Regions from separate parts of the Paenibacillus sp. JNU01 genome, predicted to be linked through region 3. Evidence: riboswitches for the same ligand, from Rfam matches in the RefSeq annotation. Region 3 holds a riboswitch; each other region holds the start of a gene.

Region 1 (8,065 bases), 290 kb from region 3:
GTTACCAGAATATCCGTTAATTTCAATCGTTTGTTGCCTGTTGTTGCCATGTTCTCTACGTCCTTCCTCTGTCCCCTGTGGGGTTGTAAAAGTGTGTGTTCAAAAAGACTGGTGGAACAACCTCTAAAAATAAACAAAAAAAGCCTCCCCGGTTCCGGGCAGGCCTAACACGCAGTATACAATCCTCACAATGATGTATTGGGTGGATGTCGAAAATACGGAATATCAACCATCCCTCTCCGCCATGGCAGATACACCACCACAGTTCAAAAAGGTCTGTTGTTCATCCACGTTCATTCCTACACTTCACCCTTACATATTGCAAATCCATGTTCTCTACGCTGGCATTACCCAGATCAGATGTACGGTCAGCGGCACAAGGCCACTCTCTCAGCCCAACTTCATTGAGCTCCCGGTTCACTTATTTCATTGCTTCTAATGTACATCAGATGGGTATTTGTGGCAATCCCCAGAAGTATCACCATGCTTCATTTGGGGTATATGAACAGGGGATATCTATTGTACACTTTCCATAATATGAAACATTTAGGTTATGTAGTCCGTCTGAAATACTAGAAGGGAGATTGATAGTAATGAAAATGTATAACTCTGCTTGGCAGCTCAAAACATGGAAAATGATCCTTGCCGCTTCGATACTTACCGCAGGTACGGCACCTGCCTTACTCTCATCCACTGTGGCGGAAGCCGCGGCAACTGAAACTAAACCGACAGCTTATATTAACAATGTTCAAGCTCAATATGAAGTTGTCATCCGGCAGGGGACCATGTACGTGGCATTGACTGAGCTTCAATTCCTCGGCAACTATACGTTTGGCTACAATAACAAAACAAAAGAGATCAGCATTAGCACAGGCAGCGATAATTATGTCCTTAAACCTAATAGCAAGACAATGAAGAAAAATGACCAAAATGCAACATTGTCTTCCGCCCCGATTCTGGTGAATGGTAAAGCGATGCTTCCGCTCCGTGCCATTGGTGAGGCTTTTGGTACGAAGGTGCAGTGGAATCAGAAGGCCAAGGAAGCCTACATTTACACTACCGATGCTACGATTGTAAAAGAATATAACAGTTCTGATCTGACTGTGGCGCGCGAAGCCGCACTTCATCTGCCACGCTTCTCTGAACTCGGACAAACACGTCTGGATATTCGCAACCCTCTGGGTCCGGTGGATTCCTCTATTAAATACATTTTTGAACAAGGCAAAAAAGATCGTTTCTTCGTTGTGGAGGATAACGATCTGGTCAGTTATTATGTTCTTAAAAATGGAAGTGCACTGCTGCAATGGCAGGCCAACATCAGCAATAATGCAGGAACTATCGGTGACCTGTTCTTTATTAAAACCAAAGCCGTTGCTGAAGCAGGAACTCGTCCTTCCGTAGCAGGTCAAACACTCGTATCATTCAAGTACTCTCGCATGCTTGAAGAAACCTCATATGAGGTCATAAACAAATTGGGCTCCACGGATACCGGTTCCGTTGCCCCCGAGCATGGCAAAGTCATCGTTGAGGTTCCAGGAGAGAAATAATATGTGCCTCCACAATGAAACATTACTCAGCAGAACTATACTATGGTGACATCTGCATTACAAAGAGCGTTCCTCAAAGTCAGTGTGACAGTGTGACAATGACCTTGGGACGCTCTTTTTTTGGCGTTATATTCCGGCTTACTTCCAAATTAAGTGGAGCTTATATTTTTAACAACTCCAGTGATTGAGTCTCTCGTTTAATATTGGACATTGCCGGATTGACTGGTTTTACCTGAAGCAAATCCCTTGAACAGGGTTGGCACTTTGGAATAGCGGGTATTCGTAATTTTCCCTTGAGATACACTGCTATCTGTACGCATAATAGCATCTTTCACATTGGAAATATTGGAGTTATCCAGCGTCATGTTAACTGCGAAGGTCGTTCCACCATTTTGACGTACCAGCTTCCCGATATCATCTGCACGGAAATTTTTGATGTTAATCGTTCCGGCTGCATTGATCTGGAATACTTTATCATAGGCCTTATACGCCGCACCGCCGGTAATATTGACCGTTCCGGCCGACTTCAATGTGAGTGCATCCTCACCCACATCCTCCCAGACTACATTTGATATATTACAGTTGCCATAACAGTGAACACCATCGGCAGCAGGGTATCCGATATTTACATTTTTGAGCGTAGCCCCTGCCTCCAGACGAAATACCGGTTTCTGATTCTCTGCTTGAGACCCGTCACCCAATGTGGAAGGATTGGCTACAAATGTTTTGCCTTGACCGTCATAAGTCGTGCCCGCTGGAACAATAATCGTTGAATTAACAACTGTAGGCGCAGCAGCAGCGGGAACCGCACCAAATATGGAAGCAACCAAACCAGCAGACAACAACAACGTCAACATTTTTTTCATTACTTTATTCCTCCCTTATTCTCTCGTTATGGATCGTGTACAAGCCTGTGCTTGTACTGAAAGTTCGCCAGAGGTGCACCTCTGCCCAACTCACAACCTAATCCTACCAAATAAGGAAGGTAACTAGAATAATCATTAGATCAGATATATCCTGACATCGCATAATGACTGTCATATCGGCATTTTTTGCAAGTCAGGATCTTTGAACAATATGCTGATATCAACCTCTGGTATGCTCATTTGTAACGTAAGTACCTCTGACTTTAATCCCCAGTAAACAAGAAAGATCACTACATTTGTCTTTCAAATGTGTGATCTTGAATGGCTTCCAGCTTGCTGTTATAAGATGTCAGGCTCCAAACCTCTGACGATAACCGCACTTTCGACACAACTCTTCCACAGCTTCCCGCTTGGAAAAGCCATATACCAGATTGTTCGCTCGCTCCCCTTCAATGATCTCTGAGAATGACTTCTCGTGCACATTACCCAGGTTAATCACACCCTCGCCATCGAGACAGCATGGAACCACCGTTCCATCCACTAGCACAGCCGCCTGACTACGCAATGCGTGGCAGAAGCCTTTGCCGTCATCTTCAGGTGCATCCAGACTTGGCCACTGGAACTCGTGGTCCTGATTCAGGTATACATTCGGAGCAATTTTGACGCCGCTGCCTGGAACCACTTTTTCCTCAATGCGGAAGTCCAGATTGAATTCACGTTCCAGCACTTCAAGGGTCTCCCGATTTCGATTCATCTGAGCATTCGTGAAGTTATCCTGCGTCAGATTCCACAGTCGGAATGAAATGATGACATTGTGCTTAACGGCCTCGTGTACAAAGGACAAAATATGACGCAGGTATCCGTCACGATCTGTTGAACCTTCGTGCCCATCGAAGCTGTGCAGGGAGAAGTTCATCTGACGCAGCGCCGGTTTACCAAGCAATTTATGCTGAGTCTTGGGCAGCAGTGTACCATTCGTTGTAATATTCACCTTGAGTCCCTTCTCGTGTGCGGAATCTAGCAGAAGATCTATTTTGGGATGCAACAAGGGTTCGCCTTTGACATGTAGATAAATATGATTGGTATGTGGTTTAACTTGTTCCAGTATATTGTTGAAGACTTCAGGGTCAATGAATCCTTTGGCACGCTGCGTCTGCGGACAGAAGCTGCAAGCCAGATTGCAGATACTCGTGATCTCAATATATACTTTTTTGAACGTTTTCAACTTGGGTCCCCATTCTGCCTAGGAGGGAGAACAATCCCACCTGCATTTTGTGATCCGGCCTGTACGGCCCATCCCTATTATATCGAGTTCATGAGCCAAGGTAAATCAGAGAACGGGTTTATCGGGTTGAGTCAAATGATTTGGCTAGTGCCAAATGAACAGATTCAATCGCATGAATATGTGTTGTATCAAATAATGGAACTTCTGAATCCTCTACTTTTACTAATAATCCAATTTCGGTGCAACCTAATATGATTCCCTCAGCTCCATCATCAACCAGCCTTTGGATCACCTTTTTATAATAATCCCTTGATAAGGGCTCAATTTTCCCTAAACATAATTCCTCGTATATTATTTTATTGACAACTTTTCTATCCTCTTCATTCGGTATCAAAACCTTAATACCATTAAATTCAATTCGTTTTTTATAAAAGTCTTGTTCCATCGTATATTTGGTGCCGAGTAAACCAACCGTACTTATATGGGACTTATGAATTTGATTTGCTGTTGCATCAGCAATATGTACGATGGGTAGTGTCACTTTTTCTTCAATATGTTTAATCACTTTATGCATCGTATTTGTACAAATTACAATCATTTCTGCTCCTGCCTTTTCCAAAGACTGAGCAGCATTCCCTAATAATTCACCAGCGCTTTCCCAATCACCTTCAGCTTGATAACGCTCGACCTCTTCAAAATTCACGCTATATAAAATGCACTTGGCTGAATGCAATCCTCCCAATTTATTTTTCACTTCTTCATTAATAATTCGATAATATTCTAACGATGACTCCCAGCTCATTCCACCAATAAGACCAATCGTTCTCATAGTACACTTCCCCTTCCATTGATTACATCCCGAAAGCAGTGTATAGAAATTCAGTAGATATTGTATCGTATCTATTTCATTAAATAAACCTGCCACAGTAAGAGGAGTTGAGGAAACTGGAGCAATTCCGGCAACGGATTAATGCGTCTGCCCGAATAATCTGGCTGTGCAATCCTAATAATCCGAACGGAACCATTTTCAGATCAGTACTCACATTCTTTCTGAGCGCCCCCTTTACATTCCACTTGCATGTGATATATGCTGAACACATAACTGCATATCTTGAACAATGCACTAGGGGAGCCTTACGGCTGAGACGAATCGAATGATTCGGACCCTTTGAACCTGATCTGGATCATACCAGCGGAGGGAAGTGGAGCGGCCTTTCAGTAAGCGGATTTTTTCATGTTGATGATGAATTTTAATGTGAATTGAACTTACAGACCCACTCATTTCTCCGGAAATGGGTGGGTCTTTTTCGCGTTCTGCGGGCAGATCAGCAGGTGTAATGAAAGATCCCGCAGTTTGAAGTTGAATTTGGAATAACAAGGGGGAACAGAACGAGATGGATAATAACATAACCATTCACAACATGAGCTACGCTTTCCCGGGAAAAAGGGATTCCCCCGTGCTCTCCAATGTGTCGATGCGTGTTGCCAACGGCGAATTCGTCTCGCTCATCGGCTCCAGCGGCTCCGGTAAAAGCACCCTTTTCAAGCTGCTGGCAGGCCTGCTTGAGCCAACCCACGGAACCATTGAAATTCCTTGGGTCCCTGAAGGAAAGCGACTGGGGCAGGTGGCCTACATGCCGCAAAAGGACCTCCTGTTATCCTGGCGAACCGTCATGGAGAATTGCATGCTCCCCGCTGAACTTGCTCCAAGGCGACAGGATAAGGGAAAAATTCGCGCAGACATTATGGCAGGGCTCGACAGATTTGGCTTATCCGGCTACGCGCATGCTTACCCGGACGAGCTGTCGGGTGGCATGCGCCAACGTGTCGCGCTGCTTCGTACTTTGTTGACAGGTGGCCAACTCATGCTGCTGGATGAACCATTCGGCGCACTCGATGCCTTAACCAAACGCGAGATGCATCGCTGGCTACTGGAGCTGTGGGAAGATCTGGGCAAAACCGTGTTGTTCATTACGCATGATATTGAAGAGGCCCTGCTACTCAGTGATCGGATTATCCTGTTAACTCCGGGGAGCCAAGACCAACCGCTACAAGATTTGACGGTACCTTTGCCACGTCCAAGACATTCGGACATGATCTACGAACCGGCGCTCCTTCAGATGAGACGACGACTGGAGGAACAATTGCATGCGAGAGGATAACTTGGGAAACTGCATGAAGAATAACGTAAGGCGTTGGCTTGACCGTTATGGTCTGTTTCTTTGGCTCCTGCTCTTGCTGCTTGTCTTCTGGGAGTGGATTGTGCGTATGGGATGGGTGCCCTCCTTCATCATTCCAGCCCCAACGGCGATTGCCAACTCCCTGTATGAGCATCGTCACCTCCTGCTGGCTACACATCTGCCTGCTACCTTGATGGAGGTTGTTGTTGGTTTTGGCTTGTCCATTGGTGCCGGAATTGCACTTGCAACTGGTATGCATATGAATCGGTCGATTGAAAAAGCGTTATATCCCTTCATCGTAATCAGTCAGACGATCCCGTTGATTGCCCTGTCCCCCGTCTTCATCCTATGGTTTGGCTACACGCTGTGGAGCAAAGTTGCGGTTGTGTTCCTGATCGCCTTCTTTCCCATTGTGGTGAGTACCTACGATGGACTTCGCCAAGGCGATCCAGAGCAGCGTGAACTACTGCTCACCATGGGAGCCAGCACGTGGGATATTTTTCGCAAACTCCAGGTTCCACTGGCACTTCCCGCCTTCTTCTCGGGGCTAAAGATGTCTGTGGTGTACTGCGTGGTTGGTGCAACGATAGGCGAATGGCTCGGTGGCAGTAAAGGTCTCGGATACTTCAGCCGCCGCATGTCCAGCAACATGAACACGGACGCGATGTTCGCCGCTATTGTGCTGTTATCCCTGCTCGGGATCGTTTTGTTTGTACTGATTGCCTGGCTGGAGAAACGGTTTGGCACTCGGCGCCATGAAGCGAAAAAATAGCTGGATAAAACGTAGAGAGAATTTAGATTTTAGATGTTACTACAAGAATTACGCTCTACACAACATAACTTATGCACCATTTCAGCAGCTAACTTCAATCAGTACTTTGTCATCTTGTCCGTTAACATACTGCTGTCCATTGTCTACAAACCCAAACGATGAAATGAGGAACTTCATTTATGACTAACAAAGGTATATACTCCCTGCTTCCCATTATGCTCATAAGCCTGTTGCTGATCGTTAGCGGATGTGGCAACACGGGTGCTGGCAAAAACACGCCAACAACAGAATCGGAAACCAATGCACAGCAAGCAAACTCGCCTGTGACAGAACCAGCATCAGACACCAAAGATAAACTGTCCATCATGCTCGACTGGTACCCCAATGCAGTACATTCCTTCATCTATGTAGCTCAGGAAAAAGGATACTTTGCAGACCAAGGTCTCGATGTCGACATTCAGATGCCTGCGGATACCAATGATTCACTCAAACTGGTTGCTGCCGGTAAAATCGATCTGGCTCTAAGCTATCAGCCTCAGATCTTGCTCGCGCGTAGTGAGAACATTCCTGTACGTTCCATTGCTGCTGTTGTTCGCCACCCGCTCGTACATCTGTTGACCGAAGCGAATGGCAACGTGCGTTCACCCAAAGACCTTGAAGGAAAGACGGTTGGCTATTCTTCGATTCCGCTGTATGACGCGATGGTACGGACGATGATCAGCCAAGATGGTGGCAACCCAGACAACATGAATCTGGTCGACGTTGGATTCGATCTGATTCCTTCCCTGGCTTCCGGACAGGCGGACGCGATTATGGGTGGTTTTATTAACCATGAACAATTGATTTTGGAGAAAGAAGGCCATGCCATGAAATCGATTAACCCTGTCGACTATGGCGTGCCTGATTATTATGAATTGGTCCTGACCGCAAGTGAAGCTGGTATGGAAGCCAAAAAAGAACAACTTACCCGGTTCGTCAAAGCGATCCAGGAAGGACAGAAATATGTCACGGAGCATTCAGAAGAAGCCTTGAATATTCTGCTTGCTCATGAGAATGAAACATCTCCGCTTGACCCGGAGATCGAAACCAAAAGCCTGGCTATTCTACTGCCGCTCATGAATGAAGAAGGTCAACCGTTTGGTCGGCAGGAAATGGAGTCGTGGGAGAATGTACGTGCATGGCTCGTTGCAACTGAAATGATTCCTGAATCGGTGAAAGCCGAGGATGCGTTTATAAATCTGCAAGGAGAGTAAGTAAAGAAAAGCCACGAGAATGAAGGGAATATGACTAAAAGAAATGGATCCGCAAGTAAGAGGAATGAATAGAAAGTTAGCAAGGACGTGGCGTTAGGGGCAACAAGGTTTGCGAATGTAAAAGGTTTCCATAATGGAACTGGCTGGAGCAAGGAGTGGAGAATCATAATCTTTAGTAATTCTACGTGACTTGATGTGCAATTGAGTACCTTGAAATGCATT
Region 2 (8,065 bases), 220 kb from region 3:
AATACATAGCTTCTTGTACCACCAATCTTAACGCCACGGGGAATATCGATCAGATCATGCAACTCCCCAAGTTCCACGTGATCTTTGGTGGTATACTCGAACGTTGGAACCTCTCCCACACGTCGCAATTCCACATTATCCTCATCCGACGTGCCTTTCGGGGTATCCGGGGATACGATATTAGGTACCAGCCATTGCAGCCTGGTTACTTCCTCCTGCACAGGGGCGAGCTTCGCTTCCACCTGTTCCAACTGTTCATTGATCTGTTTCACCTGCGCCCGCAAACCATCGGCCTCTTCCCGATTCCCGGCTTGCATGAGTCTGCCGATGTCTGCGGATAACGTATTGCGTAATCTGCGCCCTTCTTCCGATTCCTGCAAAAGTGCTCTGCGTTCCTCATCCCGCTCCAGCAATGTGCGAATGTTAATCTTGATTTTTTTCCCGTCTGCTGCCGCCTGAACCTCTTCTGCGTGTGCCCGAATCCACTTCATTTCCAACATGGTCACCGTCTCCTTTGGCTGTAAAAATACAAAGAGCGCCCTCATCCCTTGGGACGAGGAGCGCTCTGCTCGCGGTGCCACCCAACTTGCTGAATCAGGATATCCTGCTTCCAGCCTCTTGGTCCGCGATAACGGGCGGTTCCGGTTAACTTGGGGAAATATCGCTCCCCTGGCGAAAACGCCTCCGAGTTGGATGCTCATCAACGGCATGGTCCGATCTGTAATTGTTGTGTCTCAGTATATACGAACGATAGACCAGATTGCAACCTTTTGTATAGATCAGGAATTCATGGCACAACGTAACCTGTCCTGTTATGATAGACTTTGTCTTCATGGTTGCGCTTTATTGTGATCCTCAACTTATGTATATATGTAGAAGGAGTTCTTTATGAAAAAATTACTTTGGATCGGGTGTCTCTCCTATTTCCTCATTGGACTTGCCCACGTTGTGCTTGGTTCCATTCTGCCCGTTGCACTGGAACATTACGGCAAAGATTATAGCCAGGGCGGGACATTGATCTTCGCTCAATTTGCCGGATTCCTGGGCGGTGTATTGTTATCTCCGTGGCTGAACCGACGCTTTGGTAAAAGGGGAGGCCTGTTAATCGCGACAGCATTGCTCTGTATCGCAGAATTATCCTACATGCTGTTGCCGCCATGGGGCTGGATGTACGTCATCGCACCCGCTGCCGGTTTCGGATTCGGAATGGTTGAAGCTGTCATTGGCACCATTATCATCGCTGCAATCAAAGACAATACTGCTGTTGCCATGAGCCGACTGGAAGTGTTATTCGGGATCGGAGCGATGATCATGCCGCTCATGGCCAGCGGTCTGATTGCTGCCGGATACTGGCGTTTATCCTTTCTCGTTGTTGCGATCTGCGCAGCGCTGACCTTTGCTTTCTGGGCGAAAGGATCATTCGGTGAGCTGGACAAGGTTCTGGAGCGACGAAAGCCAGCCGATGCTTCGAGACACACTCACACTGCCGGTGCATCAGGTGAACCGCATTCCGCAGATACCCGTATACCCGGCCCAACCTATCGTGGACGCAACCTGACTCTTCTGGTTCTGTTCGTCCTGTTCTTCTTCCTTTATGTTGGCACCGAGATGAGCCTTGCAAACTTCATGCCAGCGATCCTGATTGAGAAAATGAATATGAAGGAAGCCGGAGCAGCGCTTAGTGTCACCTGCTTCTGGATTGCCATGTCTGTAGGACGACTCTTCGCGGGATATATCGCAGAGAAATTCCAATACCGCGTCTATGTGCTGTACAGTTGTCTCGCATCTGTTCTTTTGTTAATGGTGTTTCCATTTACAGACCAAATCTGGTCTGCGTTTCTCATCATCTTACTACTCGGACTTGCGATGTCGGGCATTTTCTCGATTGCCCTAGTCTTCGCCAGTAAACTGCTGCCTGGAACCGAAGAATCCACACCCAGCATTTTGATTGCCTCAGGTGGGGTTGGCGGTGCCATTTTGCCTTTGACCACGGGATGGAGTCTTGATCATCTGGCGGTTAATCAGTCTGCATGGATGCTTGCCATCTTTGCAGTTGGCCTGCTTGTCATTAGTGTGATCACGTATCAGTGGCAGAACAAACATGTGGTCGATCCAGCAACTTAACAGCTATGGGTGATACAGTCCAGAGCGATAGAATCAGAATTACCTATTAAAGAAATCGAAATGTCTACTGTCATGACTTGATGGTAGACATTTTTGGTAGCGTTACTCTGTTTTTTACGAACCCAGCACACGCTATTCCGCTCCATTTCTGTATGTTCGAAATCTAACGAACCTTAGAGAAGTTATTGTAGATAATTAGCTTCAAATCAAGGTCTTGTTGCATTTTTTTGGCATATTAACGCCGCTAAGATTCGTTAGATTTTTCATTCCCCAAGAACCGACTTAATAAAGTGTTCTCGATTCGTTACGATCTATTCATTTGCACAAGATTGCCCAGGAAATACTTTAAGGCCATCGGAATTACACACTTTTGCTAACAGTAGGCATTATATGCCCGTTGCTCTTGATGAATTTACCGAATACATATCGTACGAGCGGCCCTAGTATGATCAACTGATATGGAAGTGCCAGACTGAAATTACGAGCGATTGTATGCAGGTACGTACCAAGTACGGATACCCCATTTAATTGGTCCGCAAGATACGCTGAAATCATTCCGTACAAGGACATGATCAGAACCATACCAATCACCATGAAAAATGACATGACCAGCACGCCAAGGATCTTGTTGGACTTGTCAAAAGGTAAGGAAAATGCAATTTTTCTCGCTACAGGGCCAACAATGAAGGACTCCACCAGAAAAGCGATGACAAAACACAATATGAATTGAAACAGAATCTCAAGCGGGGACAACTTGCCCAGTATCCCAGTGTGCCACAGATTGAAAGTCATCATCACCAGGACCATTCCTGTACACATCATTAAGCCGAAAATAATTTGTTCCTTCTTGCTCGTTGGCAATTCTCTCATCCTCTCTGTTTACCTTCGTAATTATAGAGATGATGACCCCCACCACATAAGTGAACATTCCGTGAACAAATCTGATTTTCAAGTTTTGATAAACCGGAGAAAAAGTTAAGCTCAAGAGAATACGTTTTTTTCTACAACATAAATTTCCAGAGAAAAGACAATTTGGATAACGCTGTGATTGCTATTCGTTTGAACACAGAGCCTTTCTGATTCGTAGATTCTGCTGGATGTTCACCTTTAACCGCAAGTGTACTATGTGCACGTTTGATATCCATAGCCTCTGTTAGTTGGTCGGCGAATGCAGAACCGGAAATGACCACAGCGGATTCGGTATTGAGGAAGGCAGATCTGGGATCAAGATTATACGAACCAACCATGCTGAGGTAATCATCCATGACAAATGATTTGCCGTGTATGGAATAAGGGCCTTCGTATTCATATATGGCCAGACTGGTATCAAGCAACCGTTCCTTAGAGCTTAAGTATCCCGCGAAAGCCAAAGGGTTAGGGGTCTGCTGGATTGAATTGGTTAGCATGACCCATTCTGCTTTTGGATTCATCGACAGATGTACGGCTTTCTCCATTTTCTTGGTAGGAATGGCATATGGCGTCTGAAGGTACACTTTCGACTTTGCTTGATTGGCGAAATGAACAAATGTCCTCCACATGATGGGGTCTTTATACAGCCTTTTAATTGGATTGTGAATGAAAGCAACGTGGTCGGAATGAAGAGCTCCTCGAACCCATTCCTTTGGCAACACTTTCACAAAAGGATCACTCTGAGCCTGGGCTTTTTGATATAACTCAGCCAGCTGAGCCAGCTCTTTTAACCCTTTTGCATGATGCTGACGTTTTGCATGTTTTTCTGGTTTGGTGAATGGATGGTTCCATAACTGATCTAGATATTGTTTCATTTCAACAACCGTGCTGTTCGTATTATCGTTTGCATTGTAAACAAGGACATCCCGATCAAAAACATAGTCTTTTGGGGGGTGCAATGCCATATATTTATCACCAATATTTTGGCCGCCAATGATTCCATATGTGTTGTCGACAAGAAGGATCTTGTCATGCAGACGATTATGCCATGTCCATGGCATAAATAGGTGGAGTGGTTCATAATATCTTAATTCGACATTGGGATGAGCTGCAATGGCATCTGGAATATCACGCAATTCTCCGCGCATGCTGTGAAAAATCCCGTCTAAAATGATTCGAACTTGAACCCCCCGATCAGCCGCATCGAATAAAGCAGCAAAAAAAAGCTGAGATGTTTTTCCTTTTTGAATGGAGTAATAGGCTAGGTCGATGCTTGTTTTTGCCTCTCGAATGGTCTGGATTCTCACCTGTCCCGATTGAAAGCCGTCCTCCAGGAGCATTACGCGATCTGTTGTACTTCCTTCTGTTAACGATTTTTGCATATCCGTATTTTCGATAGCAGATGGAGACGGAACCAAAAATAAAAGGTAGGCTGTGAAAAAAACGTAGGCACTATAACACAGAATCATTGCGATTATGGTTTTAAGGATCATTCAGTACTCCCCCATTTTTATGTAAAAGTATTTAATGGTATAGCAGTACTATCTCCTTTTGTCTCTAAATTATGTTGTTTAAATGAATCAAGCTGCTCGGCTCAAGGCCAAACGATCAAAAACTAATCACCGAAGCGGCTTAGAAGCAAGTAGACGATGACCCTAAATCCGTTCCCATCCAGTTCCTGACTGGACACGACTGGGCCTCTGGCCTATAATTACACCTAGTAATGCCCGTAACTTCATAGTTTCCCAGGGGAGTCGGAATTGGCCGGCTGAGAGTGTATCCCACCAAGATACTAACCCTTAGACCTGATCTGGATCATGCCAGCGTAGGAATCGGAGTATATCGAAATGGCACAGCCCTATGGCTGAACGCCACCTCTCTAACGCCTGCACGCGTCCCGGATTACGGGGCGCTTTTTTAATGTTCTTTTATATAGCCAGAGAGCTAAAAAAAGTGACGTTATCCGGATCATAGCTGGTATAAATCTGTCGATTTATGCAAGAAGCTTGGATATGAAGCCAAGGAGTACCCGTGCCACTGGCCGGACATACCGAAGGAGAGAATCACAGATGAAATGGCGTAAAACAATGGGACTGTTGCTCTTATGTGTACTACTGGTGACTGTGGCCGCATGTGGCGGTAAAGAAGCTGCCCCGGCTGAACAGAACAGCAGCACGAATACGGAGAGCAGCAATGAAGGTGACACTGCCGCCCTGAAGGATATTAAAGTGGTGCTCGACTGGACACCGAATACGAATCATACCGGCCTGTATGCGGCCGTAGATCAAGGTTTTTACAAGGCCGAAGGCTTGAACGTGGAGATTGTACAACCAGGTGCCGGTGGCGCAGATACGATGGTTGCATCGAATGAAGTGCCTTTTGGCGTAAGTTATCAGGAGAGTGTAACTCAAGCCCGCACACAGGGTGTTCCACTTGTCTCCATTGCAGCAGTTATTCAGCATAATACATCCGGGTTCGCTGCTCCGGCGGATCGGAATATCAAGTCACCGAAAGATTTTGAAGGCAAAACCTATGGCGGCTGGGGTTCCCCAGTGGAAGAAGCCGTGATGCAATCCATTATGGAGGGCGAAGGCGCCGATGTATCCAAAGTGAAAAACATTAACATGGGTGACGCCGACTTTTTCACCGCAGTGAAACGGGATATTGATTTTGCATGGATCTTCTACGCCTGGACGGGGATTGAAGCTGAACTACGCGGAGAACCGATCGACATGTTATATGTGAAGGATTATTCAGATGCACTGGATTACTACACGCCTGTTCTCGTAACGAACGAGCAGACCATTCAGAACGACCCTGAGTTGGTGAAAGCATTCCTGAAAGCCACTTCAGAAGGATATCAATACGCAATTGATCATCCCGAAGACGCAGCGAATATTCTGATCAAGGCCGTCCCGGATCTGGACAAGGAATTAGTACTGGCAAGCCAGAAATGGCTGAGTCCGAAGTACACGGATGACGCCCCGCGCTGGGGAGAACAGAAACAGGAAGTGTGGCAGAACTACACCGACTGGATGTTTAGCAAAAAACTGCTGGATGAACAGGTCGACGTGAGCAAGGCATACACAAACGAGTTTTTACCCCAATAAAATATCTCATATAAAACGAACTTAATATTTACACGAGGACGGAGAGGACAGAAATAACGTGAAAAAGCGAAGCGGTCGCCTTTATCACCGGATTTTCCCTTTAGAGAAAGGAAATCAAAAAAATCTGGGGATAACAGCGATTGGAAGGTTATTCTGTCATCGAAGTGGCAAGTGTAACCGTCATTAGTTCATTTTATATATCACGAAAGGAGCCGTGATCTCTCATGGCAAGCACATTACTTAGCATTCAGGTTATTCCAAAAACGCCAAATGGCGAGAACTCTTATCCTTATGTAGATCGCGCCATTGAAGTTATTCAGCAATCTGGCCTGAAATATCAGGTGAACGCGCTCGACACCACGATGGAAGGGGAACTGGAGGAACTGCTGGAGGTTGTCCGCAAAATGCACGAAGTACTCGTCGAGGCTGGCAGCCCAAGCATCATCTCCCAGATCAAAATCGCCCATAGCCCTACTGGCTTCAGCATGGATACCCTGACGGAGAAGTACCGCTAATGAATGCCTATTTCAAAAGTGTATGGCCGCCCTTCGTGGCGGTTATTCTCTTTATAGCGTTATGGCAGGGAGCTGTATCCCTGTTCCACATCGAGAAATGGATGCTTCCCGCACCGTCCGATATCGCCCGCGAAGCGGCATCCCAAGCGGAGCGACTGGGCATGCATGCCTCCGCAACCATTCAGTTAACCCTGATCGGATTCGCGGCCGGCACAGCGGTTGGATTACTGATTGCAATGGTGCTGCATTTGGTGCCTTTTCTCAAGTCAGCCCTGTATCCTTTACTTATTCTTAGTCAAAATATCCCGACCATCGCGCTCGCACCGCTCCTGTTAATCTGGTTCGGATTCGGGCTGTTGCCCAAGCTAATTACCATCATATTAGTCTGCTTTTTCCCCGTTGCGGTGGCGGCCATGGACGGCTTGACCCGTACAGATGCAGCGATGATGAACTATATGCGCATGGCTGGTGCCAAACGTCGTCATATCTTCTGGAAGCTGGAGCTTCCCCATGCACTACCATCAGTATTCTCCGGTATCAAAATCGCCGCTACCTATAGCGTGATGGGCGCCATCATTGCCGAATGGATTGGTGCAGACAAGGGCATTGGTTATTATATGATGCTGCAAAAATCAGCTTATCGCACAGATCGCTTATTCGTGGCAATCATGATTATTGTCGCGCTCAGCTTACTGCTCTTCCTGCTCATCGCGTTGCTGGAGAAGCTGCTCGTGCGCTGGCGGCCACAGAAGCGATAACAAAGCATGTAAGTCTATATATTAGGAAGTGATCAGCATATGAATCAGCAACAGGACGAACACGTCCAGCCTGAACGGGGAGCACGCACATTGGAACCAAAGCACGGTGAAAAAATTTACTCGACTAATTCCGGGCTACCGACATATACGACTGCTGCTTCGGTTCCACCTGCACTGGACGTCGTGGATGTTCATGCATCATTTCGTGAACGACGGAGCAGGCTACCGGTGTTGAACGGCCTGTCCCTGACTGTGAAGCAAGGTGAGTTTGTCGCTATCGTTGGGCCATCCGGCTGTGGCAAAAGCACCCTATTCCATATCATCGGTGGTCTGCTGAAGCCACAGGAAGGGCAAGTGCTCATGAACGGTCATAATGTTACGGGCCAACGTGGCAAAATCAGTTATATGCCACAACAGCCTGCCCTTTTCCCTTGGCGTACCATTGAAGAAAATGTACTGCTTGCTGGTGAAGTAGCTATGGATACTCCTCCCCGGGCCGAAGCACTTGCAGAGGCTCGAAAATGGTTAAGCAGCGTGGGTCTTGCCGGATTCGAGCAAGCATACCCGCATATGCTGTCGGGCGGTATGCAGCAACGCGCTGCATTCCTGCGCGCCCTGCTTAGTCCGCAGGAGTTGATGCTGCTGGACG
Region 3 (8,065 bases):
CCTATACCGCCTCATTGGTACGAACTCTGCGTGATCGCTATCCACAGGCGGAAGCTAGCAAAGTGCTTAGCGTTGGCTATGAAGAAGTGCGTCTGACAGCTGAGCAGATGAAGCTGCGCTATGACTGAGTTCTTGATAATCGGACTTGGAATTGGGTAATAGAGATGATATGATGTGATTTCGGAAGGAGAGTGTTAGGATGGAGACGTTGAGATATACGTACTTATATGAGGTTGTATCTACAGGCGAAAAGTCTGAGTTCAGCCAAATGGCAACAAGCAAGGAAGAGGCTGCTGCACTGATCGTTGCTCGTATCGCCGATCTGGAGTTTACCGATGAGGCAGATATCAAGCTGGGCGACCTGATCGCTATTAGCAAACAGGTTGGCGACAACTATGTAGCGTGCGAGGGCTGTGCTTCTTAAGTGAGCATAAGCATTTTGAAATAGAAAGTCTCTCAAAATATAAGCAAGTCTCTATTACAAGAGGCTTGCTTTTTTGTCTACACCAAAAAGAGATATCTTGCAGTCATTCGGCTGGAGATATCTCTTTTCATTCCATCTAACTAAGCTCAAGCTTAATAAGGCGGCCACAACAACTTGCGTGCTGTTTCGTAACGCTCAGCAACAGCCGGCCAGTAGACGACATTCCACCAATCCTCGATATACTTTTTGCGTTCATTCTGGTGTTTCAGATAATAGGCATGTTCCCACACATCCAGCGGCAGGAGTGGAACGATATCGGACTGGGACAGGTTCTGGTGTTTTTCCGCCTGCAAAATCTCCAGACGATGTGCTCTCGGGCTCCAGACAAGCATCGCCCAGCCACTGCCTTCCACTTTGTTCGCAGCTTCCGTGAATTGATTCTTGAACGCTTCATAACTTCCGAAATCCCGCTTGATCTGCTCTGCGAGCATACCGGAAGGTTTACCGCCGCCAGCAGGATTCATAATTGTCCAGAAGATCGTATGCAGGTAGTGGCCTGCCCCGTTGAAGGCGAGTTCACGTTCCCAATGCTTGATGAGTTCAAAATTATTCTTTTTTCGCGATTCTGCCAGCTTCTTCTCTGCTACATTTAGTCCGTCCACATAAGATTGATGGTGTTTGTCGTGATGGATACGCATCGTTAGTTCATCAATATGTGGCTCCAGCGCATTGTACGCATAGGGAAGAGGGGGTAGTGTGTGCCCTCCAATGGGAACCGGCTTTTCTTTTACGGGAGGTGCAGTAGTGCTGGGCGTGGCTTGTGTTGTTTCGGTAGAAGGTGATTGAACGGTTGTGGATTGAATCTGCGCTGAAGTAGCAGGTGCGTTTACATTCCCCTCTTGAGAAATTGGAGCTTCTGAAGCTTGGCGATGGGTGGTTGCTGAGCCTGACGTATGCAGTGCATTTTCCAGAAAAAGTGACGGCTCCAAATTTGTTTCTCGCAAGATGCCAGGTTGGCCAAGCGTATCCAATACGCCCAGAAAATACTCTGATTCGCGGATCAAATGCAAAATAAGTACTTTGGCAAGCGGAACAGCTTGCACCGCAGCACTTTGCTCCAGAAGAACATACAGCTGTTTGATGAACTCTCTCGATTGCTGCCGAGCAGCCGACACAAGTTGATCGATACAACGAACGATGTAGGGAGCAGGCGGATGGGTTGCGGGCAATAGTTGTTTTAACAGCTGATTCGCTACTCGCTCAGTGTTCGCAAAGGTAGCCTCCCATTCCTCCAATAGCTTGACGTATGGGGGCTCCAGATCGGGCACCAGTGCACGAATGACGAGTGTATGTTCTTTCTCCTGCTCTTTCCAGAAACGGATTTCTTCCAAGGTCCGCAGAGGCAGCAGGTGACCATATCCATCCCAGTTCATATATGGTGGGCCTCCTTCAGTTGAATTTCATCGCATATGTAGACCGTTGCTTCATGCGTCCCAAGAGTATATTCCGCCGGGCTGTTGTCCTATGAGTGCAAAAAAAAGAGCCCCTGAGGGGCTCAAGAATCAACGGGAAATGATTGAAGTTTGATTATTCTCCACTATTCGTGTTTTGAACATCGTCACTGCTTGTTTTCGTTACATGACTCAGGAAAGTCGAGACACGGCGCAGATATTCCTTTGGATGCTCCCGGAAGATCAACTCATGGTGTGCATCCTGGACGATCCATACATCCGAGTACGGATTGGTCTGGTTGGCGGCGAGCTGTTCTGCAATCGGGTAAGGCGCCTTCTCATCTTCCGTACCATGAATGAAGAAAATCGGGAACGGATAATCTTCCTTTTTCACTTCCTGATACGGAATCTGCTGCAATCCGGTACCATTCAGAACAGGGAACAACAGTTTCATGATCTCCAGTGTAGGCTGACGCGGCAGATCGATCTGGTTATGAATGTTGTGGTACAGCGTATCCGGCTCAAGCAGGAACGTACTGTCCAGAATCATCGCATCCACTTCCTGTGTAATCAGTCCGGTTTGAAGCGCCGTACCGGCACCCATGGAGAAACCCCAGACTACCAGTTCCTGCGCACCGCGCTGCTTGGCGAACTGGATGGCACCCAGCAATTGCTGTGACTCAGCCTTGCCACCTGTGGCTACAGCTTTGTTCACCTGTGAGGCGAAGCCATAATCGAACATGACCACATTGAAGCCAAGTTGATGGGCATAGTGTGCCAGGTCATACATGGGTACCCATGTTTCTTCACGATTGGCACCATAGCCGTGACTGAAAATAATCGTTTTGCTTGCGGCATTGTCAGCAGGGATATACCATCCTTGCATTGTCCGGCTGCCATCTGCTGCCGGGAACGTGATGTCTTCGTACTTCATATTCTTGGCCTGCATCGGATTGGAGAAGACAGGCGCTACAGTCGGGTTGGATAATACCCATGCGATGTAACCATGCAGTGCAATAAAACAAAACAATAGAAAAAATACAACGGAGAGCAGCAGCGCTACGATAATATGTTTGAACCGAATCAGCCTCGGTGATAGGGAAGAGGGCAGATCGGACACTTTTGTTTGCAGCGGGGCTTCGCTCTGGGATGTTGGATACATGAATGCCCCTCCTTTGAAGTTCAGTTGAAGATAACAACGACATGAAAAGAGAATTGCGTTTATTTCAGAGCCTGCTTCAGAGCGATATCTTAATGTAATATATCTTTATCGTATGTTCCAATATAGTCAAAGTCAATTGATTGAGGGCATTTGTTACGCAATTGTTATATAGTTCTTAAGATATATGGGTAACATTACCTTAGTGTGTAAATTACAGGGGATTAAGTCTTATAAAAAGGAAAATTTTACACGTTGGTCTATTTCAATTTTGGCTCTTTTTGGTTTACAGATGAGACCGTTTCTCATATAATTTATGTAACCAAGTTTCATGTGATGAAACATGAGGAGGGCATTATGCCATGGAAGATCGCAAGTTAACCGTCCGGGCTGTGGAACGGGCGCTGGATATATTATTATGTTTTACCACACGCAGTGATCTGGGACTCACCGAGATTGCCAGCCAGATCGGCCTGCACAAAAGTACAGTGCACCGCTTGATGGCTACACTGGAGGATCGAGGATTCGTAATCCGCGATGCAGCAACAGAGAAGTATCGACTAGGCATCCGAATCTGGGAGCTGTCGGCTCATATGTCCCGCAGTGATGATCCCGCTATTCTGCTGCTGCCTGCGATGGAGCGACTGAGAGACCGATTGGGGGAGACCGTGAGTCTGTACCTGCGTGATGGCAGTGAACGGATTCGGATTCAGGCGGTGCAAAGTGATCAGGCGATTCGCCGAGTTGCTCCCGTTGGTGTTAGACTTCCGCTGTCTGTTGGCGCATCCAGCAAAGTCTTGATGGCGTTTGCCACGGATGAGGATCGTGAGGAACTGATGAACGGGCCGGAATGGCCGGTGTTTATTGACCCTGCGGTGTATTTGGCGCAAATGGGAGATATCCGGGATAACGGATATGCGACGAGTTATGAGGAGCGTGAGCCGGGAGCTGCAGCGGTATCTGTACCGATTATGGATCGCCGAGGCAATATTGCAGCTGCTCTCTCGGTCTCAGGGCCTGTCAGCCGACTTTCGCAGGAGACTTTGCACGAATACGCACCTGTGCTAAAGGAAGCTGCTACGCAGATGGGGCTCATGTTATCCTGATATTGATGAAAGGTTTTTCTCCAATTGGGTTGGTGTTCTGGAATATAAAGGTTGTTTTTATGTTCCGGTTGCGCTACTCTGTAATGGACGGCCCATCGGGGTCAGCTTCATTGAATATGAACAGCGGCTTATGTATGCCGCAACTTTTAACGTTACTGGGGGAGTCCGAATTGTCCGGACTGAGACGGAATCGCATGAGATTCCGGACCCTTTGCACCTGATCTGGATCATACCAGCGTAGGGAAGTAATCGGCGATATGACCACAACCACCACATGTGTGACTCTTGCAGGACTCCGTTATGGAGCTGCAACCAGGAGCATTATTGGTGATGGACATTAAAGTCGGTTCCTTCGGGGGCCGGCTTTTTTATATACAGTGGACGGGCGAGATAATACACATTCCATGGACTGTTTTTTCAATAACCTGCAAAAGTGGGCTTGGAGAGAGCAATCATTATAGATTTATGATCTGTGGTAACCTCCGTTCTGTCGTTAACTGTACATGAATAATGTCTCCCCCTTGGTCTGGTGTAGGATCGCTCTTTCTTCTCTGCGCTCTGCATGATTTGGGACAGGTGCGTAAGCGAGCTGATGACGATGCCAACCAAACCAAGTGAACGAACACGGAGGAGGAGACGAGCAAACATGAGTACAGGAAACCAAACGGGACAACAAGCGATGGAACAGGAACATAACGGTCAGCAGGTGGAAAAGGAAACAGGAGCGGCCGGACGGGTTCAGCCCTTTCCGGGTAGCCGTAAAGTCTACATTCAGGGCTCACGGCCGGACATAGCTGTACCGGAGCGTGAGATAGCCCTTCATGACACGAATACTCCCCAAGGGGTGGAGCATAACGGACCGCTACGTGTCTACGATACGAGCGGCCCCATGACTGATCCCAAATTCCAGATGGATATTCGGAAGGGATTACCCGCGCTCCGAAATCATTGGATTATGGAACGCGGTGATATTGAAGCATATGAGGGCAGAGCCGTTCAACCCGAGGATAACGGACTAAAGCCCGGAGGGCGGAGAGCCGGGGCAGAGGAATACCCTGGATTTCGGGGACAACCACTGCGTGCTCAGGCTGGGCGCTGTGTCACCCAGATGCACTACGCAAGGCAGGGCGTCATTACACCAGAAATGGAGTATGCCGCTATCCGTGAAGGGGTGGAACCGGAATTTGTGCGGCAGGAGCTGGCGAGTGGACGGGCGATTCTGCCATCCAACATCAATCACCCAGAGAGTGAGCCGATGTTGATCGGTCGTCATTTTCACGTGAAGATCAATGCTAATATAGGTAACTCTGCCGTATCTTCCTCCATCGAGGAAGAGGTCGAGAAGATGACTTGGGCGGTACGATGGGGATCGGATACCGTGATGGATCTGTCTACAGGCAAAAACATTCATACGACACGGGAATGGATCATCCGTAATTCACCTGTACCGATTGGTACGGTGCCGCTGTATCAGGCACTGGAGAAGGTGAATGGCGAAGCGGAAGCGCTGACCTGGGAATTGTACCGAGACACGCTCATTGAGCAGGCAGAGCAGGGCGTGGACTACTTTACGATTCATGCAGGTGTGCTGCTGCGTTATATCCCCATGACCGCCAAGCGGATGACAGGTATTGTATCCCGGGGTGGGTCCATTATGGCAGCATGGTGCCTTGCGCATCATCAGGAGAATTTTTTATACACTCATTTCGAAGAAATCTGCGAGATTATGAAAAGGTATGATGTGGCGTTTTCGCTGGGAGATGGACTTCGTCCAGGCAGTATCTACGATGCGAATGACGAAGCTCAGATGGCGGAACTGGCTACGCTCGGGGAACTGACGCAGATCGCATGGAAACATGATGTGCAGGTGATGATCGAGGGCCCGGGGCATGTACCGATGCACAAGATCAAGGAGAATGTGGATCTACAGATGGAGATATGCCAAGAGGCACCTTTCTACACTTTGGGGCCACTGACGACCGATATTGCCCCGGGATACGATCACATTACGTCCGCCATTGGTGCGGCTATGATTGGCTGGTTTGGCACGTCCATGCTCTGTTACGTCACGCCAAAAGAACATCTGGGCTTGCCTAACAAGGATGATGTGCGCGAAGGGGTTATTGCCTACAAGATCGCGGCCCATGCCGCTGATCTGGCGAAAGGCCATCCGCGTGCTCAGCGCCGGGATGATGCATTGTCCAAGGCACGCTTCGAGTTCCGCTGGCGGGATCAGTTTAACCTGTCACTCGACCCGGAACGGGCGCTTTCCTACCATGATGAGACGCTGCCGGCAGAAGGGGCTAAGGAGGCACATTTCTGCTCCATGTGCGGACCGAAGTTCTGCAGCATGCGCATTACGCAGGACATTCGTGCCTTTGCGGCAGATAAAGGATTGTCCGAGAATGAGGCTGTGATAGCTGGCATGCAGGAAAAGGCTGAGGAGTATCGGACACGCTCCTAGGCGCTGGTACAGCTTAACCTTGGCAGTCTGACATCGTTTGAAGGTGAGAATAATGATATCATGTCGTATTTTTCTCTTATTGATCAGCTTCCTAATACTTTTTATCAGTATTATGGTTGATTGTCTAGCAGATGTTTAATAAAATGAATGTAAGTAAACACCAATAAGAGTAGCCAGGCCAATGGCTACTCCTGCACAGCATTTGCGGTGGGTATTCCTCCGAGTGCAGCAAGTTCAGATGAAGTGACCCGTCAGGCCGTCAACCTGTGGCGGGTCACTTCTTTTTACGATCGATGTATGTCAGGAGCGCAATAATTAACATCGCGAACACGATTACGTCGTTAAAAGAGAAGTTCATAGGATCACCTCCCACTGGAGGCAAGCCTATTTCCCACCACAAATTGGCTGTACAAAGTGATTATACCATTTGAAATGCTCTTGTTCGAGAGCATTTTTATTTTGCAAAGGAGCCTACATACTGCTTTTCACATATTTTTAGTGATTGTAATATGTCACTCCAAATCAGCCGCTACTGTCGAGCCACTTCCAAATTCTTCTCCAAATATGCCGCAAGCAATGCCAGCGGACTATGGATCGCAATGCCTCTGTCTGCTGTAACCTGTGCAGCAGCGGGAGCCATAGACAGTTGAGCTGCCACTACCGTTTTACCCGGATACTGCTCAGCAATCTGCTGTAATCCCTCACGTACTGCTTCGAGATACCCTTGCTGATCTCCACGCATAATTAACTCAAACGTCCCAGGGATACACACAGCTTCCGTCTGAGATGCCTTGGCAACATGTGGCTGCCCATTCTCATCCTTGTACTGTAACGCCTGATTCACCCGTGCCATCGTTCCTTCAATGGTTGCCGGGTTGGTGAAGGCTATGATGTAATCTCCTGGTACTCGCCGCAACTTCTGCAATAGCGGATCATCTATGCCAATCACAGGCACAGGGACCTCTGTGGCTTCCTGCTCCAGTACTGCCGCAAACAGGGTACACGTGACCAGAATGGCATCGGCATGACACTCGGCGATCCATCGGAGCGTCTGAGCTACTTTCTCGTGGATGACGACATCGGAAAAGTCAGCGTCATGTTTAAGACGATCCAGGCCTGGATCGACGTAATGGACCAATTCAACTTCATAAGCAGCAAGCGTCTCTTCAATTAAGGCGATGTTGGAATAGTGAGCGTGAAAACAACCGATGGTGATCATGTGCTAAATCCCCTTTTACAGTTCGTATAATGTGATGGTAATCGTAGATATTTAAACCATTATAGAAACATGCCTGAGAACTGTACAGTTGTTTGCGATCCAACGCCAATAACCGTCCTCCCGCCAAGCTGCGGAAAGACGGTTCATAACCGGACTGGCAATCGTCCAGCTTTCATTTTATCTAAGGGAAGGAGAAGCATTTTTCTTCGCCATTTTTTGCTGTAAAATTTCATGAAAGGATA
Region 4 (8,065 bases), 3.3 Mb from region 3:
AGCTGCTGAAACAGCCGATCGGCAGGATGATATAGCACGTATGACGGCTATACAGAATGTAACACGTTTTGTCGATGCAGTCCGCACGAAAGGGTATATTTCACCTCGAATGTTGGCTGAGTTTGAGGAGCAACTGGCCCAGACGGGCAATGTGTATGAGGTGTCGATGGAACATTTACATAAGAAATATGTACCTCATTATACGGACCCGTTGAACATTAATAGTTTTACTGGGACGTACGAGGTTGTACAGGATGGATATTATGCAGCTCAGATTCGAGAGAGACTATTCCCTACCTCAAGTGTGATTCCGGCTGATGATCCTGGTCGAAGATACACGTTGACAACAGGAGATTTTTTTACCGTGACGCTCCAAAATACAAACCGTACACCTTCCATGCTCATTCGTGAATGGCTTAGTGGTACGGCTCAGGCCTCAGCGGTATTTGTAACCTACGGAGGTATGGTCCTCAATGAAGATTACTGAGCTATCCATAGTATTCGTGCTGATCTTCTTCCCGCTCTTCTGGATCATCTCACTCCATACCCAAGATGCCGAAGAGGCTAACTTTCTTGGACATCGATACAGATCTGCACTTCAAACCGCAGTGATGGATGCAGGTGCAGTTATGCATCAAAATGAGAAACAAAGTGATGAAGCAGGTTATGATTCAACCAAGTTTGTTAAAGCGGATAAGGAGCTTGCCTTGTTGACGTTTACTCAGACGATGGCTTTGAATATGGGGATTCAGGATGATCCCGCAGCTATTCGAAACATGTTTAATTACATTCCTGCCGTGGTTATTCTGGATTACGATGGCTATTATATGATGTCCACAGAAACAGAGTTGACAGGTAACCGGGAAGATTCTTTCAGGCAAGTATGGAGTCCCAAGAAACCTTATACATATTCAGATTCATACGGTAACAGTATTAACTTTACATTGGACGACTATGTCTATGCCTACGACGCAAGCGCAGGGAGATGGGTGGAGGGCTTTCAAAAAGAACTGGTTTCAACCACACAGATTCCTTTACTTCAAGATAGCAGCGTATTTGAACAAGTTCGACGAAGCCGGATTGTGACTTCTGTGCAGGATGATCTTGCTGATGTGATTAATCGCCATAATGAGTTTGCCAGAAAGAACGGTGTATCCTATACATTTACGATGCCCCTGATAGCACAGGAAGATTGGTACAACTCCATCAACGATACAGGAATTATGGCCTTTATCCAAGGTATAGGTGTTGGTGACCAGAAGATCAACAATTATGCGATTGGTGGAGGCAGACTTGTGAAGAAAACGGCCATCGTAGGTGGAGTAGATCCTTTAACGGGTATCAAGTACTACTATCCCTCCACATGTGGTAATGGTTACCGTGCCGAAGAGGTGTTCACAGACGGAAGACAAGCAGCTGCACAAGGCTATTTCGAATATAACTGCTCTAATCGTTAGCTTGCGTACATGACAAAATCTTGGAAGGAGTTCCTGAACTGTTTACATTACTTTCAGAAAAGACGAGACCTGTGCTAGAATAGGGGTTCGGAACCATAATAAAAGTAATGTCTAATAGATAGGAGCAACCTCATCTTATGAGTTTATTGTCAGTAGAGAACGTGAGTCACAATTTTGGAGATCGCACGTTATTTAAAAATGTATCGTTTCGTTTACTCGCCGGAGAGCGTGTAGGACTTGTTGGTGCCAATGGTGTTGGTAAATCCACATTAATGAACATCCTTACCGGTAAATTGCTTAAAGACAGTGGAAAAGTGGAATGGACACCTAAGGTCCGTTATGGATATCTGGATCAGCACACAAAGCTTACGCCAGGCAAAACGATTCGTGATGTGCTTAAGGATGCTTTCCTTCCGTTGCTTGAATTGGAAAAAGAAATGATGAATATTACGGACCAGATGGCAGATGCAGATCCAGATAAGCTGGAGCAGTTGCTGGAAGAGATGGGCGATATTCAGGAACAACTGGAACAGGGCGACTTTTATCTGATTGACGTAAAAGTTGAAGAGATGGCCAATGGTCTTGGTTTGTCTGCAATTGGTCTTGATCGAGATGTCGCAGCTCTAAGTGGTGGACAGCGCACCAAGGTGCTGCTTGCCAAGCTTCTGCTCGAAAAACCTACAGCTCTGTTACTGGATGAGCCAACCAACTATCTGGATGTAGAGCACATTGAATGGCTGTCGCGTTACCTAAAGGACTACCCGCATGCATTCCTCTTAATTTCCCATGACACGGAATTCATGAATGAAGTCGTAAATGTCATTTATCATTTGGAATTTGCCAAATTAACGAGATATGCAGCGAACTATAACAAGTTCCTGGAGATGGCTGATATGAATAAAGCCCAGCATATTGATGCATACGAGAAACAGCAAGAGTACATCAAGAAACAGGAAGATTTCATTCAGCGTAATAAGGCGCGGGCTTCAACTTCAGGTCGTGCGAAGAGCCGCGAGAAACAGCTGGACAAGATTGAACGTATTGATCGCCCAGATGAAGCGGCTAAACCAACGTTTAAATTCAAGGATGCCCGCGCGAGTAGCAAAACGGTCTTTGAGGGCATTGATTTTGAAATTGGATATACCTATCCTTTGCTGCCCAAAATGACGATGACGATTGAACGTGGTGAGAAAATTGCCATTGTAGGCTGTAATGGTGTGGGTAAATCGACACTGCTGAAAACCATCCTCGGGAAAATATCTCCACTGAGTGGAAAGACCTTTTTGGGAGATTATCTCGAAACGGCCTATTTTGAGCAGGAGGTTCGTGCTGGAAATATCACGCCGATCGAGGATGTCTGGAATGAGTTTTCACATTTGACTCAGAATGAGGTCCGGGGTCATCTCGCTCGCTGCGGATTAAAGAATGAGCACATTACTCGTCCGCTCAACATGCTGAGTGGTGGAGAACAAGCCAAGGTTCGTTTATGCAAACTCCTGATGCGCGAAAGCAACTGGATTTTATTTGATGAGCCGACAAACCATCTGGATGTCACAGCCAAAGCGGAGTTGCAACGTGCCTTGCAAGAATTTAAGGGAACGGTGCTACTGGTATCTCATGAACCTGATTTTTACGAGGGTTGGGTCACCAAAACATGGAATGTCGAAGAATGGTCTGAGAAAAACTAGATGATTTGAGACCATGTTTAACAGAAATGACGGTGACAAAAAAATCCGTCTATGGTAACATAGGCTACAACTTCATATGAACACTAGGGGGGCCGCACGATGCGGCTGAGATGGAAGAATGCGATTCCGGACCCTTTGCACCTGATCTGGATCATACCAGCGTAGGGAAGTGGCGAGCGCGTTTCAGTGAATGACGTGAGCAAACGGCAACTCGAAAAGATTTCAACCGTCTGCTTAGCGAATTGAAACATGCAGTTGCGTGTATAACGTTATGGCTATAGATCTATAGCTGTACTGCACGAAATAAACTGTATGCATCAGTCAGTGATCTGATCCTATAATTCATACGCAGCCACTCCCCTACGGGAGTGGCTTTTTTTGTGTTTTCATAGCATTCACGCATGGAAGGAGAGGGAGGGTACCGCAATTTTTCATGAGCATGTTGACGAATCATTTGAATTGCATGTTGTATCTACGGGTGCAGGAAATCGAGCATCTTTTGTAAAAGCAGCCAAGGACGTTTGGCCATGGGTGGACTATATTCACATACGAGAGAAACAACTTACATGGCAAGACAAGATCGGCTGGGCTGAAAGTCTGCGTAATGTTAATATTCCATCTTGTCGCATCGTTATCAATGGTTCAGAACTGCCTTCACAGAATGATCTCTATGGCGGTGTTCATTGGGGGCAAGATGCGATACGTAAATACAACCCTGCTGTCATAAGCAAAATGCAGCGACTTCGTCTGGGTGTATCTGTTCATTCCATCGATGAGGCAAAAATCGCTGAAGAACAGGGAGCTGATTACCTTTTCTTTGGGCATGTCTTCGCGACCAATAGCAAGCCAGATCTAGAACCAAGAGGATTATATGCTCTTGATGAAGTATGCAGAGGTGTCTCCATTCCTGTCATCGCGATCGGAGGCATAGAGCCGGGAAATATCCAAGCGATTCGCACTACAGGGGCACAGGGAGTCGCCGTGATCTCAAATGTATGGTCGAGCGATTCCCCGGATCGGGCAGCTGCATCACTAAGGCAGGCTATCGTTGCTACAGGAAGTCTAAGCCGGTGAAAGGAGATGAGAGGATGAATGAGATCGTAACGGGTCAGAACAGGAATCATTTCAGTCATCAACTGAACTCTGAAACGGAATCAAGAAGCAAAAGTGTAACTGATAATCCGGATAAGATTCATGCAGAAACGATTATTGTAGGCGGAGGTGTCGTTGGTTGTGCCATTGCGTATGAGCTTGCTTCCCGTGGACAGGATGTTTTGTTGCTGGAGCGTTCCGCGATTGCGGGAGGCACTTCTTGCGCAGCGGCTGGAATGCTTGCGCCAGATAGTGAGGATTTTGCTCATCCTTTGATGGCTAAGCTTGCCAGGCAGAGTAGACAGTTACTTATTGAGCAACAAGGGATAATGGGTACCCTCAGTGGGGTAGATATCGGCCTGCAACGCCATGGATTCTTGACCCCTTTTCGATCATACAGTGAATTAAACCGCTATAAGAACAATCGAAAATCCGGTTTGTCTGCTGATGAGGTGTGGTGGGATCGTTCGGTTGTGCAACAGGAGGCATCGTGGCTTAACAGAGATACATACGGAGCCTACTACAGACCATACGAGAGTGAAATCCTTCCTGTCCATCTAACTAGGGCATATGCGGAATCTGCTCAAGCCATGGGAGCTCGGTTTATAGAGGACATACAGGGTATACGTGTACAAGCAAACGAACACGGCGTGCAGGGGATCACCACATCGATCGGTGAGATAACGTGCAAACATGTCGTTATAGCGGCTGGATTACAGAGTGAAGCATTGATGAGACATGTGAATCTGAGCTTACCTGTGTGGTCGGTAAAAGGAGAAATAGCTGCCGTTCAGTTCTCAGATGAACATGCAGGGTACAGACCTGACAGAACGGTTTATGCAGAGGATGTCTATATTGTTCCCAAAGCCAATGGCGAAGTTTGGCTCGGGGCAACCAGTCTGCCGGGCAGAACGGATTTGAATGTTTCTGTACAGGGTGTTCAGAAGCTGCTAACAGCGGCTACCCACTGGGTACCCGGGATGAAAGAAGCGCAATTTAAGCGAGCGTGGGCAGGTGTAAGACCGGCAACGCCAGATGGGCTGCCTTATATAGGTGCATGCAAGAGTATACCTGGACTGTTCGCTGCCTTTGGGCATTACCGTAATGGTATTTTGCTAAGTGCGATAACAGGCAGGCTTATCGCGGAGTTAATCACTGGCAAAAGCTCAGAAGAACTCGGAATTGAAGTGCTGAATCCAGAGCGTTTGAACAGAAAGGGAGTGGTGCAGTGAATATCATTGTTAATGGACAACGGATGGAGATTGAAGACAGATTAAATCGTGTGGATAAACTGCTCCAATCGTTTGACCTGCAAGTCAAGACTGTAGTTGTCGAGCTGAACAGGCATATCTTAACGCGTGAGTATCACGAGTCAACGGCATTAAGAGAAGGCGATCGAATCGAGATTGTACATTTTGTAGGAGGCGGTTGATGATGTTGAACATTGGTAAATATACGTTTGAGTCCAGATTATTGCTCGGAACAGGCAAGTTTTCGGATTTTGAAGTGCAGAGTCAGGCTGTGGATGCTTCTGGAACGGAAGTTTTAACCTTTGCTGTTCGTCGTCTGAATCTGGAGGAACGTAACCAGAAGCATTTCCTGGATACATTGGATCTGGATAAATACACGCTTCTTCCGAATACCGCCGGGGCTTCCACTGCGGAAGAGGCAGTGCGGATCGCCGAGCTTGCGCGGGCTTCGGGACTTTGTGATATGATAAAAGTCGAAGTCATCGGAGATGGAAAGACATTGCTCCCAGATCCGATTGAAACGTACAAGGCTTGCGAAATTTTGCTTGAAAAGGGCTTCACCGTATTGCCTTATATTTCAGATGATGTCATTCTGGCCAAAAGGCTGCAATTGCTTGGCGTACATGCCGTAATGCCTGGCGCTTCTCCCATCGGAGCAGGTAGAGGCATCATTAATCCCTATAATCTTGAGATCATCATTGAGCAGGCCGTTGTGCCTGTGATTGTGGATGCAGGGTTGCGCTCTCCAAAAGATGCTGCTTATGCCATGGAACTTGGTGCAGATGGTGTATTGTTGAATACAGCAGTATCCGGATCAGGAAATCCGGTGAATATGGCTAGAGCGATGCGAATGGGTGTAGAGGCAGGTAGACTGGCATATGAGGCAGGCATGATTCCTGTGAAGCGTTATGCAGCGGCCAGTAGTCCGGTGGAAGGAATGGTTCATACATGATAGATCAACAACAATCAATTTCCTCCGAGCAGGCCGACCGGTATTCCAGACAGGAAAGGTATGCGCCACTTGGCAAGGAAGGCCAGGACAGATTAAAGGACAGCAGAGTTTTAATTGTAGGCGCTGGCGCACTCGGAACAGGAATTGCCGAAACGTTAGTGCGTTCAGGCGTCGGGCACATAACGATCGTGGATCGTGATTATGTGGAGTGGAGTAATTTGCAGCGGCAACAATTATATGTAGAGCAGGACGCAATTGAACGGATGCCGAAAGCGATGGCTGCGAAAAAACGTTTATCTGCCATTAATTCCACGGTTCATGTGGAAGGAAAGGTATTGGATGTCAGGGTAGATGAACTGGAAGAACTCATTCAGCATGCAGACTTGATCATGGATGCAACGGATAATTTTGATACCCGACTACTCATCAATGATATGGCACAAAAGCATCGTATTCCCTGGATTTATGGTGGATGCGTGGGGAGTTACGGCATCACCTATACGTTTATGCCTGGAGAGACGCCATGTTTAAATTGTTTGCTGGGTGAAGTCCCCCTGGGTGGAGATACCTGTGATACGTCTGGCATCATTCCACAAGCGGTACAAATGGTAACGGCGAATCAGACAGCAGAAGCGATGAAGCTGCTTAGTGGCAATGAGAATGCATTGAGACGCAAGTTGTTGTCATTTGACGTGTGGAGGAACGAATACATATCCATCAATGTGGATGGTGCGAAAAAGCAAGACTGTCCTTCATGCGGTGCTTCGGCAACGTATCCATATCTTTCTGCGTCCAATCTGGAAAAAACCGATGTGTTGTGTGGAAGGGATACCGTTCAGATCCGCCCTGCACGGCGCATGAATTTGAATCTTCAACAAACGGCGGATCGCTTGAGCAGACTTGAAGAAGGAAAAGTGGAATCCAATCCGTTTCTGGTTTCTTTTACAACAGGAGCTCATAGAATGGTCGTATTCCAGGATGGACGTGTTCTCGTGCACGGAACAAAAGATACAGCTGAAGCGCGTACTCTCGTTCATCGTTACTTTGGTTAAAGCAAGAAAGAAACAAAGTCTGTTCCCTTGAGGGAATGGACTTTTTCATTTTACGGCATGCTAACTGTACCAACCACTGCTACGAGCGGCGGGGATAGAGACAGGCCGGGTGAAAAACAGTGAAAACAGCCATTTTGCTGATTGGAGCAGGAGAGCAGGTTAGCCTTATTTACGACGTTTTATGTGCTGAAGGGTATGAGGTGCAACGAATGGAGTGTTCTGAACTAAACCAATCCGTCAAGCCTTCGTTGCAGCATATTAACCTGATCATCCTGGTAGACCGGGAAGAGGAGCATGCACACCTTAACCAGGATCAGAAATCAGAGTTGAAACGTTGGATAGAGAGCGGACAGGTGATCCCTCTGCTGGTTATTACTTCAAATGCATCTCCTCAGGTCATCGTGGAATGGCTGGATTACGGAGCTAATGACGTGATGGAGGAGCCCATTCACTTGACCGTGATGCTAGCCAGAATACGAAATCTATTGCGTGTTTTTGCGAATGCAACGCAGGAGAGTGAAGAAGTGATTGTAGTTCATGATCTTAAAGTGAATTTACGTTCAAGGCGGGTAAA

Evidence for each region. Region 3 has a riboswitch for thiamine pyrophosphate ahead of thiC (phosphomethylpyrimidine synthase ThiC). Riboswitches for the same ligand answer to the same signal wherever they lie in the genome.
Region 1: another riboswitch for thiamine pyrophosphate. It lies ahead of NLBNIHML_RS21880 (ABC transporter ATP-binding protein); the one in region 3 lies ahead of thiC (phosphomethylpyrimidine synthase ThiC).
Region 2: another riboswitch for thiamine pyrophosphate. It lies ahead of NLBNIHML_RS19710 (ABC transporter substrate-binding protein); the one in region 3 lies ahead of thiC (phosphomethylpyrimidine synthase ThiC).
Region 4: another riboswitch for thiamine pyrophosphate. It lies ahead of NLBNIHML_RS04785 (thiamine phosphate synthase); the one in region 3 lies ahead of thiC (phosphomethylpyrimidine synthase ThiC).

Annotation. Positions count from the first base shown of each region.
Region 1 covers NZ_CP169723.1:5,016,243-5,024,307, reverse strand. Annotated here, with positions in the region: gene NLBNIHML_RS21905 (ECF transporter S component) at 1-50, opposite strand, end outside; gene NLBNIHML_RS21900 (copper amine oxidase N-terminal domain-containing protein) at 594-1,547, shown strand; gene NLBNIHML_RS21895 (pectate lyase) at 1,745-2,413, opposite strand; gene NLBNIHML_RS21890 (radical SAM/SPASM domain-containing protein) at 2,763-3,638, opposite strand; gene NLBNIHML_RS21885 (aspartate/glutamate racemase family protein) at 3,757-4,467, opposite strand; TPP riboswitch at 4,754-4,856, shown strand; gene NLBNIHML_RS21880 (ABC transporter ATP-binding protein) at 5,033-5,800, shown strand; gene NLBNIHML_RS21875 (ABC transporter permease) at 5,787-6,590, shown strand; gene NLBNIHML_RS21870 (ABC transporter substrate-binding protein) at 6,770-7,843, shown strand.
Region 2 covers NZ_CP169723.1:4,501,250-4,509,314, reverse strand. Annotated here, with positions in the region: gene serS (serine--tRNA ligase) at 1-500, opposite strand, end outside; gene NLBNIHML_RS19725 (MFS transporter) at 889-2,124, shown strand; gene NLBNIHML_RS19720 (DUF2798 domain-containing protein) at 2,485-2,985, opposite strand; gene NLBNIHML_RS19715 (phospholipase D-like domain-containing protein) at 3,126-4,526, opposite strand; TPP riboswitch at 4,771-4,883, shown strand; gene NLBNIHML_RS19710 (ABC transporter substrate-binding protein) at 5,103-6,143, shown strand; gene NLBNIHML_RS19705 (thiamine-binding protein) at 6,368-6,658, shown strand; gene NLBNIHML_RS19700 (ABC transporter permease) at 6,658-7,416, shown strand; gene NLBNIHML_RS19695 (ABC transporter ATP-binding protein) at 7,456-8,065, shown strand, end outside.
Region 3 covers NZ_CP169723.1:4,724,398-4,732,462, forward strand. Annotated here, with positions in the region: gene NLBNIHML_RS20680 (lipoate--protein ligase family protein) at 1-128, shown strand, start outside; gene NLBNIHML_RS20685 (hypothetical protein) at 200-424, shown strand; gene NLBNIHML_RS20690 (Fe-Mn family superoxide dismutase) at 577-1,857, opposite strand; gene NLBNIHML_RS20695 (alpha/beta hydrolase) at 2,012-3,037, opposite strand; gene NLBNIHML_RS20700 (IclR family transcriptional regulator) at 3,397-4,140, shown strand; TPP riboswitch at 4,288-4,401, shown strand; gene thiC (phosphomethylpyrimidine synthase ThiC) at 4,820-6,604, shown strand; gene NLBNIHML_RS20710 (hypothetical protein) at 7,134-7,823, opposite strand; gene NLBNIHML_RS20715 (hypothetical protein) at 8,001-8,065, opposite strand, start outside.
Region 4 covers NZ_CP169723.1:1,161,021-1,169,085, reverse strand. Annotated here, with positions in the region: gene NLBNIHML_RS04800 (hypothetical protein) at 1-487, shown strand, start outside; gene NLBNIHML_RS04795 (hypothetical protein) at 474-1,457, shown strand; gene NLBNIHML_RS04790 (ABC-F family ATP-binding cassette domain-containing protein) at 1,595-3,145, shown strand; TPP riboswitch at 3,221-3,330, shown strand; gene NLBNIHML_RS04785 (thiamine phosphate synthase) at 3,524-4,219, shown strand; gene thiO (glycine oxidase ThiO) at 4,234-5,469, shown strand; gene thiS (sulfur carrier protein ThiS) at 5,466-5,669, shown strand; gene NLBNIHML_RS04770 (thiazole synthase) at 5,672-6,439, shown strand; gene NLBNIHML_RS04765 (MoeB/ThiF family adenylyltransferase) at 6,436-7,491, shown strand; gene NLBNIHML_RS04760 (winged helix-turn-helix domain-containing protein) at 7,611-8,065, shown strand, end outside.